DNA from 4 places in the Nitrincola nitratireducens genome. Region 3 is predicted to be linked to each of the others. Evidence: predicted binding sites of a transcription regulator. Region 3 holds the regulator's gene; each other region holds the start of a gene.

Region 1 (2,207 bases), on a different contig from region 3:
AGCCTCTACACGACGTGCTTTCGGTGAAGTAGTGTACGGAATACGCAGTGATGCAGAACGGTTACGCGCAGAGTACGCCAGCATAACGGGTGCTTCGAAACCTGGAACCAAACGCTTGTAGGAGTTGGTTGATGGGTTACAAATAGCGTTCAACGCTTTAGCGTGCTTGATAATACCGCCGATGTAGTAAAGTGCATAATCGCTCAGACCCGCATAACCGTCGCCTGCGAAGATGTTTTTACCATCTTTGGACATAGACAAGTGAACGTGCATACCAGAACCGTTATCACCAACCAAAGGCTTTGGCATAAAGGTAGCTGTTTTGCCATACGCATGTGCAACGTTATGCACGCAGTATTTCAGGATTTGAACTTCGTCAGCTTTCTTAACCAGAGTGTTACCACGCACACCGATCTCACACTGACCAGCCGTGGCTACTTCGTGGTGATGCACTTCAATCGTTAAGCCCATTGCTTCCATTGCGTCGCACATTGCGGCACGAATGTCATGCAAAGAGTCGATTGGTGGAACAGGGAAGTAACCGCCTTTAACACGTGGACGGTGTCCAGTGTTACGTGAGCCGCCTTCCAATTTCATGTTTGAAGACCAAGCCGCTTCTTCAGAGGAGATGGTATAACCACAGCCACTGATATCAGCATGCCAGTTTACTTCATCAAATACGAAGAACTCTGGCTCTGGGCCTAACATTGCAGAGTCAGCAATACCCGTAGAGGCCAAGTACTGCTCAGCACGCAAAGCAACTGAACGTGGGTCACGGTCATAGCCTTGGCCAGTCGCAGGCTCAACGATGTTGCAACGAACAATAACAGTAGGCGCTTCAGTGAAAGGATCCAGAACCGATGCACTGTCATCAGGCATCAGGATCATGTCAGATTCTTGAATTCCTTTCCAACCTGCGATAGAGGAACCATCGAACATTTTCCCTTCTTCGAAGAAGGAATCACCCATATCAGATACTGGAATGGTAACGTGCTGCTCTTTACCTTTGAAATCAGTAAAACGCATGTCGATCCACTTAGCACCGCTCTCTTTGATCAGATTCAGAGTATTCTCTGACATACGACTCTCTCCACATGTTAGCTATATGAATTTGCCGGAGGCCGGATGCAGAAAATATCCGGCGTAACCGCTTACATCAGTACAAGCAATGAACGTGCCAGTGTAAAAAACCCCGCCAAATCAGGCTCTTAAGAGCCGACAAATTGGTAGTGATTCATTTTTTGCACCATTAAGAGGCACGATTATCAAAAACGCACCATTAACACCCACAAAACAGGTTGGCGACGATCGTATTTTGTGCAATGCACGTCTAAATCATACTGGATCAACCGCAAATTTGCGCCATCCCGGTGCAAATATAAATTTAATTGACATGTTCAAAATGTCATCAAACTTTCGTCGCTTGTTCGGGGTTAGTTGCGTATAATAATGCGCTTTAGACAAAGAACCGGTACAAACTTGTGATCGAAGACTTAAGAAATATTGCTATCATCGCCCACGTCGACCATGGCAAAACGACCCTCGTCGATAAACTGCTGCAGCAGTCCGGCACCTTAACGCGCCGTGATGAGTCCGCTGAGCGAATCATGGACTCGAATGACCAAGAACGTGAACGCGGTATCACGATTCTAGCCAAGAACACCGCCATTAAATGGAACGACTATCGTATCAATATCGTTGATACACCGGGGCACGCGGACTTCGGTGGCGAAGTAGAACGTGTTCTTTCGATGGTAGACTCTGTTCTTTTATTGGTTGATGCGGTTGACGGCCCAATGCCTCAAACGCGTTTCGTAACCCAGAAAGCTTTTGCTCAGGCTTACACCCAATTGTCGTCATCAACAAGATTGACCGCCCAGGCGCACGCCCAGACTGGGTAATGGACCAGGTATTCGATCTGTTCGATAACCTTGGCGCAACTGACGAACAGTTAGACTTCCCTGTTGTCTACGCATCAGCGCTAAATGGTATCGCTGGCTTAGACGCGGATGACATGGCTGAAGACATGACGCCGCTGTTTGAAGCCATCATTAAACACGTTCATCCGCCACGTGTTGATCCAGAAGGCCCATTGCAAATGCAAATCTCGGCATTGGATTACAACAGCTACGTAGGTGTAATCGGTATCGGCCGTATTACACGTGGCCGTCTGAAAACCAACACTCAAGTTAAAGTAATAGACAGCC
Region 2 (2,207 bases), on a different contig from region 3:
ACATCGCTACCGAAAAAGTTAAAAAAGCCGCACATGAGTTGCATGTCTTGATCTGCGATGACTCTCAAGTTGCCCGTAATCAAATGCAGCGCAGCCTTGAAAATCTGGGTGTGAAGGTGACCTCTGCAAAGAATGGTCGCGAAGCTTGGTTGATGCTAAAAGACATGGCTGGCAAAGGTGTTGATGTTGAACAGTATTATTTGATGCTGATCTCGGATATCGAAATGCCTGAGATGGATGGATATACCTTAACATCAATGATTCGCAACGATACGCGTATGCAGCGAATGCACATTATTCTGCATACATCCTTAAGCGGTGGTTTTAACGTATCAATGGTTAAAAAAGTTGGAGCTGATGGCTTCTTAGCTAAGTTTAATCCTGACGAACTTGCTTCTGTTGTGGTTAAACGTATTGAAGCGGTCAGTAAGCGCTGATTAAGTAAGGGGGCTATGTGAGAACAGGGTTCACGATCACATCTGATGAGTTCAAAAACTTTAGCCAGTTTCTTGAGAAAAGCTGTGGAATTTTATTAGCCGAGCACAAGCAATATCTTGTACAGAGCCGCCTAAGCAAAATTATGCAAAAGGAAGGCTTTGCGACATTAAGCGAGCTGGTGAATCGGCTTAACTCGATGGGAGGCAATCTCCTTAAAGAGCAAGTCATTGACGCGATGACAACCAACGAAACCTTATGGTTTAGAGATATTCATCCATATGAAATACTCAAAGATAAACTATTGCCCGAAATCGCCAGTGGTCAGCCAATGCAAAAGCTGCGGATTTGGTCTGCAGCCTGTTCAAGCGGTCAAGAGCCCTATTCAATCAGTATGGTGATCGAAGAGTTTAGACAGTCTCGTGCGGGGGCTTTTTCGGCAGGCCAAGAAATTGTCGCCACAGATATCTCTTCAGTGATTTTAGATCAGGCGAAGCGTGGTGAGTATGAGATGCTGGCGCTTGGCCGTGGGTTGTCGCAGGATCGCTTGAATCGTTTTTTTAGAAAAAACCCCGAAGGGAGTTGGACGATTAAACCGGAGATTAAAGCGCGCGTTAAGTTTCAAAGCCTTAATCTGCTAGGACAGTACTCTTCGTTAGGTCAATTTGACATTATATTCTGTCGGAACGTTCTGATTTATTTTTCATCGGATGTTAAAACTGAAATTTTGAGAAAAATGCATAAGCAGCTCAAGCCTGGAGGGTATCTTATTTTAGGTGCTTCTGAGTCGCTCTCTGGCTTGCCTGATTTATACCGCATGATTCATTGCCGCCCCGGCATTATTTACCAGAGCATTTAACTTGCCGCCTAAGTGGCAGACTCTTGCCGCTTTCACCTTGCTAATAATGATGGATAGACCTCTATCATTATTAGATTCAAATAAAATCAATAGTTTACAATGAGTGGCACGTAGATTGCTTTATTTGTAGTAAAGCGTATCTAGGTGTTCGCTTCTCACGTTTTAAATGGGTAAGGTCAAGGCTATGTCAATTAATTTCAAATCAGCTCTCGGAATACATGCCGATGCTCTGACTTTCAGAGCACATCGTGCCGAGGTGTTGGCGAATAATATTGCGAATTCTGATACGCCTAACTTTAAAGCGCGAGATGTCGATTTCAAGCAGGTGCTTGAGAGCAAGATGACGCACAGTCCATTGCATTTACAGAAAACGCAGGGTGGGCATATCGACGGATTAGTGAATCCCGATTTTGCTGCAGATTTAATGTACCGTATACCCTTTCAGCCTGCGGTTGATGGCAACACAGTCGAAGTGCAGGAAGAGATTAGTCGTTTTACTGATAACTCGTTACGTTATCAGGCGAGCTTTGAGTTTTTGAATGGCAAGTTCAGTGGGCTTAAAAAAGCCATAAAGGGTGAATAAGTATGTCTTTGTCGAATGTATTTGGGATTGCGGGTTCTGCTATGAGTGCTCAAACCATACGTTTGAACACCACCGCCAGTAATATGGCAAACGCTGAGAGCGTTAGCTCTAGCGAAGGTGAAACCTATAGAGCGCGCAAACCCGTATTCGCACTAAAGGCGCCAGACGTAAGTCAGTTAGGTGAAACGCCCACTGGGTTAGCGCCCGGTCAAGGCGTACAAGTATTGGATATTATTGAAAGTCAAACGCCTTTACGTATGGCGTATGAGCCGAATCATCCTTTATCAAATGAACAGGGTTACGTTTTTTATCCAAACGTCAATGTGATTG
Region 3 (2,207 bases):
ATCGACCAAAGCATCAATCGCCGCATACATATCTTCATTTTCGGACTGCGCAAACACTTCACCACCGGCGAGGTGCATTGTAGCTTCCGCTTTCTGGCGTTGTTTTTCAATACTCAGTGTGACTTGAACATTGGTAATGTTATCAAAATGACGTTCAAGACGCTCAAATTTAGTGTGAACGTAGTCATTTAGGGATTCAGTCAATTCTACATGGTGGCCAGTAATATTGATCTGCATGGGTTGTCTCCTTGGTAAGGGTACGAAATGGCTCGTACCTATCTATTATAATTAAAGCAGACGCTTACGCTCATTAGAAGGTGGAATACCTAAAGCTTCACGATATTTTGCTACGGTTCGACGGGCAACATTGATACCTTGCTCCATTAAGAGTTGTGCAATTTTATTATCGCTTAAAGGCTTGGCGGTATTCTCACTTGTAACAAGCTTTTTAATCAGAGCTCGGATAGCTGTTGAAGATGCGCCTTCTCCATCAGCCGTGTTCACCTGGCTTGAGAAAAAATATTTCAATTCAAAAATACCTCGAGGAGTATGAATGAATTTTTGAGTGGTGACACGTGAAATGGTGGATTCATGCATAGAGACGGCCTCAGCAATATCATGAAGGACCATCGGTTTCATGCCCTCTTCACCCATTTCTAAGAAGTCTTTTTGGCGCTCGACGATTTCTGTTGCGACTTTTAATAAGGTCTCGTTTCGACTCATTAGGCTCTTTAGAAACCAGCGAGCTTCTTGTAGGTGGTTTTTCAAATAGGTGTTGTCAGCACTGTTGTCGGCTCGTCGAATTAAATCGGCATATTGTGTATTAATCTGAAGCTTCGGTGATGTCTCTGGGCTTAGCGAGACAATCCATTGATCTTGGACTTTGCGAACGACAACATCAGGTATGACATATTCAGATTGACTGGAAGCAATGCTGGCACCGGGCTTTGGATTGAGTGACTGAATGATCTCGATGACCGACGACAAGTCTTCTTCGTTCAAGCGCAGCTTGCGCATTAGCGCTTTGTAGTCATGATTCCCTAAGAGTTGGAGATGTTCATTCGCTAACTTTAAAGCCGTTTCTCTCCAAGGCAGAGTGTCTGGTAATTGTTTAATCTGAATGCTTAAACACTCGCTCAAATCACGTGCCGCAACGCCAGGGGGGTCAAATTGTTGAACCCTGTGTAACACGGCGATGACTTCATCAAGGTCAATATCACTGAAGATATCGGGGAATTGAGCAACGAATTGCTCCATGAGTTCATCAACACTAACCTGCAGATATCCATCAGGGTCAATGGCCTCAATTATCGCTTCAGCAATCAGGCGATCCGCATCGGACATAGGTGTTAAATTTAACTGCCAATTTAAATGATCAAGCAGCGTGTCTTCACGAGAGTCGTTTTCATTGTCGGCCCATTCGCTGTCAGAACTGCTCCCTGAACTTTGATGCTGAAAGGTATCTTCCCAGCTGCTGTCTGTGGGGAGGTCTTCAGGTATTTGATCGTTCCAATCGTGCTCAGCTTCCGCTTCATGCTCAACCACCTCTTCACGGTCATTTGAGGAGGGTTCTGTGCTCAGCTCTCGTTGGTTGTCCGAACTTAAATGGACTGGGATATCCGTATCCGTATCATCTTCGCTGATTTCAAGCAGCGGATTGCTTTCCAGCGCTTGTTGTATCTCTTGTTGTAGGTCCAACGTCGATAATTGCAATAAGCGAATAGCCTGCTGCAATTGCGGCGTCATGGTGAGGTGCTGGCCGATTTTTAAATGTAAGGCTTGCTTCATATGCCAGATATATCACTCAGTTGAAGGATACGGATTAATGTTTAGAGCCTGAACTGCTCGCCAAGATAGGCTTGTCGAACCTGTTCATTTGCCATTATGTCAGATGGGTGGCCTTCTGCAAGGATATGACCTTCCGAAACAATGTATGCTCGTTCACATATATCAAGTGTTTCACGGACATTGTGGTCCGTGATTAACACGCCGATATTTTTAGATTGTAGATGCTTGATCGTTTGCTTTATATCGCTAACCGATATTGGATCAACACCCGCAAAGGGTTCATCAAGCAAAATAAACGCAGGTTCGGTTGCCAACGCTCGCGCGATTTCAACACGTCGACGCTCTCCACCAGATAGGGACATGCCTAAACTGTCACGTATATGCGTAATACTAAACTCTTCTAGCAAGCTTTCAAGCAT
Region 4 (2,207 bases), on a different contig from region 3:
TTGGTGTTGACGAACACTTGAGCGACGTTGTTGGCTGAATCAACATCCGACATTTTCAACTCAGAGCCGCCGTTGAAGCCGAACCAGCCCAACCAGAGTATGAAAGTACCGAGCGTTGCCAATGGCATATTGGCCCCAGGAATCGCATTGATTTGACCGTCTTTACCGTATTTGCCCTTACGTGCACCCAGTACTAGCACACCTGCTAATGCGGCGGCTGCACCTGCCATGTGGACGATACCTGAGCCTGCAAAGTCAGAGAAGCCTGCTTCACTCAAGAAGCCACCGCCCCAGGTCCAGTAGCCACTGACTGGTAGATGAAGCCTGTCATGACGACGGCGAATGCCAAGAAAGCCCAAAGCTTCATACGCTCAGCAACAGCACCGGATACGATTGACATACAGGTGGCAACGAAAACCACTTGGAAGAAGTAGTCAGAGCGAGCTGAGTAGTAAGGTGCATCTTCATCACCTGACAGTACATCCGCGACACTGTTTTCATCGCCAATTAAACCGCCAAGGCTTGGGAATATGCCGCCTGCATCTGAGCTGTACATGATGTAGTAACCGCATATCAGATACATGGTGCAGGCAATGGCGTAAAGTGCGACGTTTTTAGTCAGGATTTCTGTGGTGTTCTTGGCACGGACCAAGCCAGCTTCGAGCATGGCAAAGCCAGCGGCCATCCACATTACCAAAGCACCACAAATTAGGAAATAAAACGTATCTATAGCATAGGCAAGGTGTCTAACCTCGTCCGCGGTGGCGAGAATCATCTCTTCCATCGTTTAGCCCTCCATCAGGCGAAAAGTGAAAAATCGTATTAGAGTGCGTCGTGGCCGGATTCACCGGTACGAATGCGAATAACTTGCTCTAACGGAGTGACAAAAATCTTGCCATCACCAATCTTTCCAGTTTGAGCGGCTTTACTGATTGCTTCGACCACTTGGTCAACGACATCATCGGCAATCGCTGCATCAATTCTGACTTTAGGCAAAAAATCGACAACATATTCTGCCCCACGGTATAGTTCGGTGTGTCCTTTCTGACGCCCAAATCCTTTGACTTCAGTTACGGTAATCCCCTGAATGCCAATATCGGATAGCGCTTCCCTTACATCATCAAGCTTAAAAGGTTTAATGATCGCTGAAACCAGTTTCATAAGAATGTCTCCCCTGGATACAAAATGTTCAAACTCATACTCGTGTGTCCCCCCTGTGCACAGAGATGGGTTCGCTTGCCAATACAATAGCGAAACCTGTGCCAATAATTTATTGTTGATTTTTTTCAATGCTTTAGGTGTCTTCAGTGCTCAGTAGGTGCTGGAATTAAAGCATCATAAATGTTCAGTCGTATGATTTAGGTGCACTCAAATCGTGCACGCACTTAAATGGTGCAATCCTGCGTATGCTTATTGAGATCACGGGAAAGAGCTGTCTTTAGATGCAGGCTGACGTCAGTTGAGGTAAGCTAGGCTGATTTACTCATGGGTCATCTAGTTTAGTCGGTCGTCGGCCAATCATTGGAGCAATGTCATGATTCATCAAAAACTGGCGGAAGGGTTCTCCGAACAACTGAGCCAATTCTTGAACGGTGCGAAAGAGTTACCGGGTCAAAAAGAGCTGCAACAGCAAATGAATACTCTGCTACAGGGGACGTTTAATCGGCTCGATCTTGTCACTCGAGATGAGTTTGAGGCGCAGAAAGCCGTTTTGCTTCGAACGCGTGAAAAGCTCGAAGCCCTGGAAGAAAAGGTTGCTCAATTGGAAATGCGTTTGGATATCGCCAGCCAAGTGACGCAAACTGGGTCAACCACTACAGAAAGCTAGGTTTTTTGCTCATTAACCAAGGAAGGTTTTTATGTCATTAGCGGTTCTATTTAGCCGTGCTCAAGTGGGCATTGAGTCGCCCCAAGTCGTTGTTGAGGTTCATCTCTCCGGTGGACTTCCCTCCCTATCCATTGTTGGATTGCCCGAAACCGCCGTTAAAGAAAGTAAGGAGCGTGTACGCAGTGCGCTTTTAACGGCAGGCTTTGAGTTTCCTCAGCGTCGAATTACCATAAATTTAGCCCCTGCAGACTTGCCAAAAGAGGGCGGTCGTTATGACTTAGCGATTGCAATTGGCATTTTGCAAGCATCGGGTCAGTTAAAGTGTAAATCGCTCGATCAATATGAAATGATTGCTGAACTCTCCTTATCGGGTGAGGTG

Evidence for each region. The regulator sigma-54, encoded in region 3, starts transcription at its own class of promoters, with help from an activator protein. The targets are predictions, from matches to a motif close to TGGCACNNNNNTTGCTNT.
Region 1: glnA (type I glutamate--ammonia ligase) is a predicted target of sigma-54. The motif match lies at 1,163-1,180, and genes of this name have one in related genera.
Region 2: flgB (flagellar basal body rod protein FlgB) is a predicted target of sigma-54. The motif match lies at 1,399-1,416, and genes of this name have one in related genera.
Region 4: glnK (P-II family nitrogen regulator) is a predicted target of sigma-54. The motif match lies at 1,248-1,265, and genes of this name have one in related genera.

What each region holds. Positions count from the first base shown of each region.
Region 1 covers NZ_AONB01000025.1:16,263-18,469, forward strand. Annotated here, with positions in the region: gene glnA (type I glutamate--ammonia ligase) at 1-1,080, opposite strand, end outside; partial or broken gene typA (translational GTPase TypA) at 1,482-2,207, shown strand, end outside.
Region 2 covers NZ_AONB01000023.1:32,424-34,630, forward strand. Annotated here, with positions in the region: gene D791_RS16050 (chemotaxis protein CheV) at 1-437, shown strand, start outside; gene D791_RS16055 (CheR family methyltransferase) at 455-1,294, shown strand; gene flgB (flagellar basal body rod protein FlgB) at 1,479-1,877, shown strand; gene flgC (flagellar basal body rod protein FlgC) at 1,880-2,207, shown strand, end outside.
Region 3 covers NZ_AONB01000001.1:58,726-60,932, forward strand. Annotated here, with positions in the region: gene hpf (ribosome hibernation promoting factor) at 1-237, opposite strand, end outside; gene D791_RS00280 (RNA polymerase factor sigma-54) at 289-1,788, opposite strand; gene lptB (LPS export ABC transporter ATP-binding protein) at 1,830-2,207, opposite strand, start outside.
Region 4 covers NZ_AONB01000013.1:35,329-37,535, forward strand. Annotated here, with positions in the region: partial or broken gene D791_RS11585 (ammonium transporter) at 1-775, opposite strand, end outside; gene glnK (P-II family nitrogen regulator) at 823-1,161, opposite strand; gene D791_RS11595 (accessory factor UbiK family protein) at 1,535-1,828, shown strand; gene D791_RS11600 (YifB family Mg chelatase-like AAA ATPase) at 1,860-2,207, shown strand, end outside.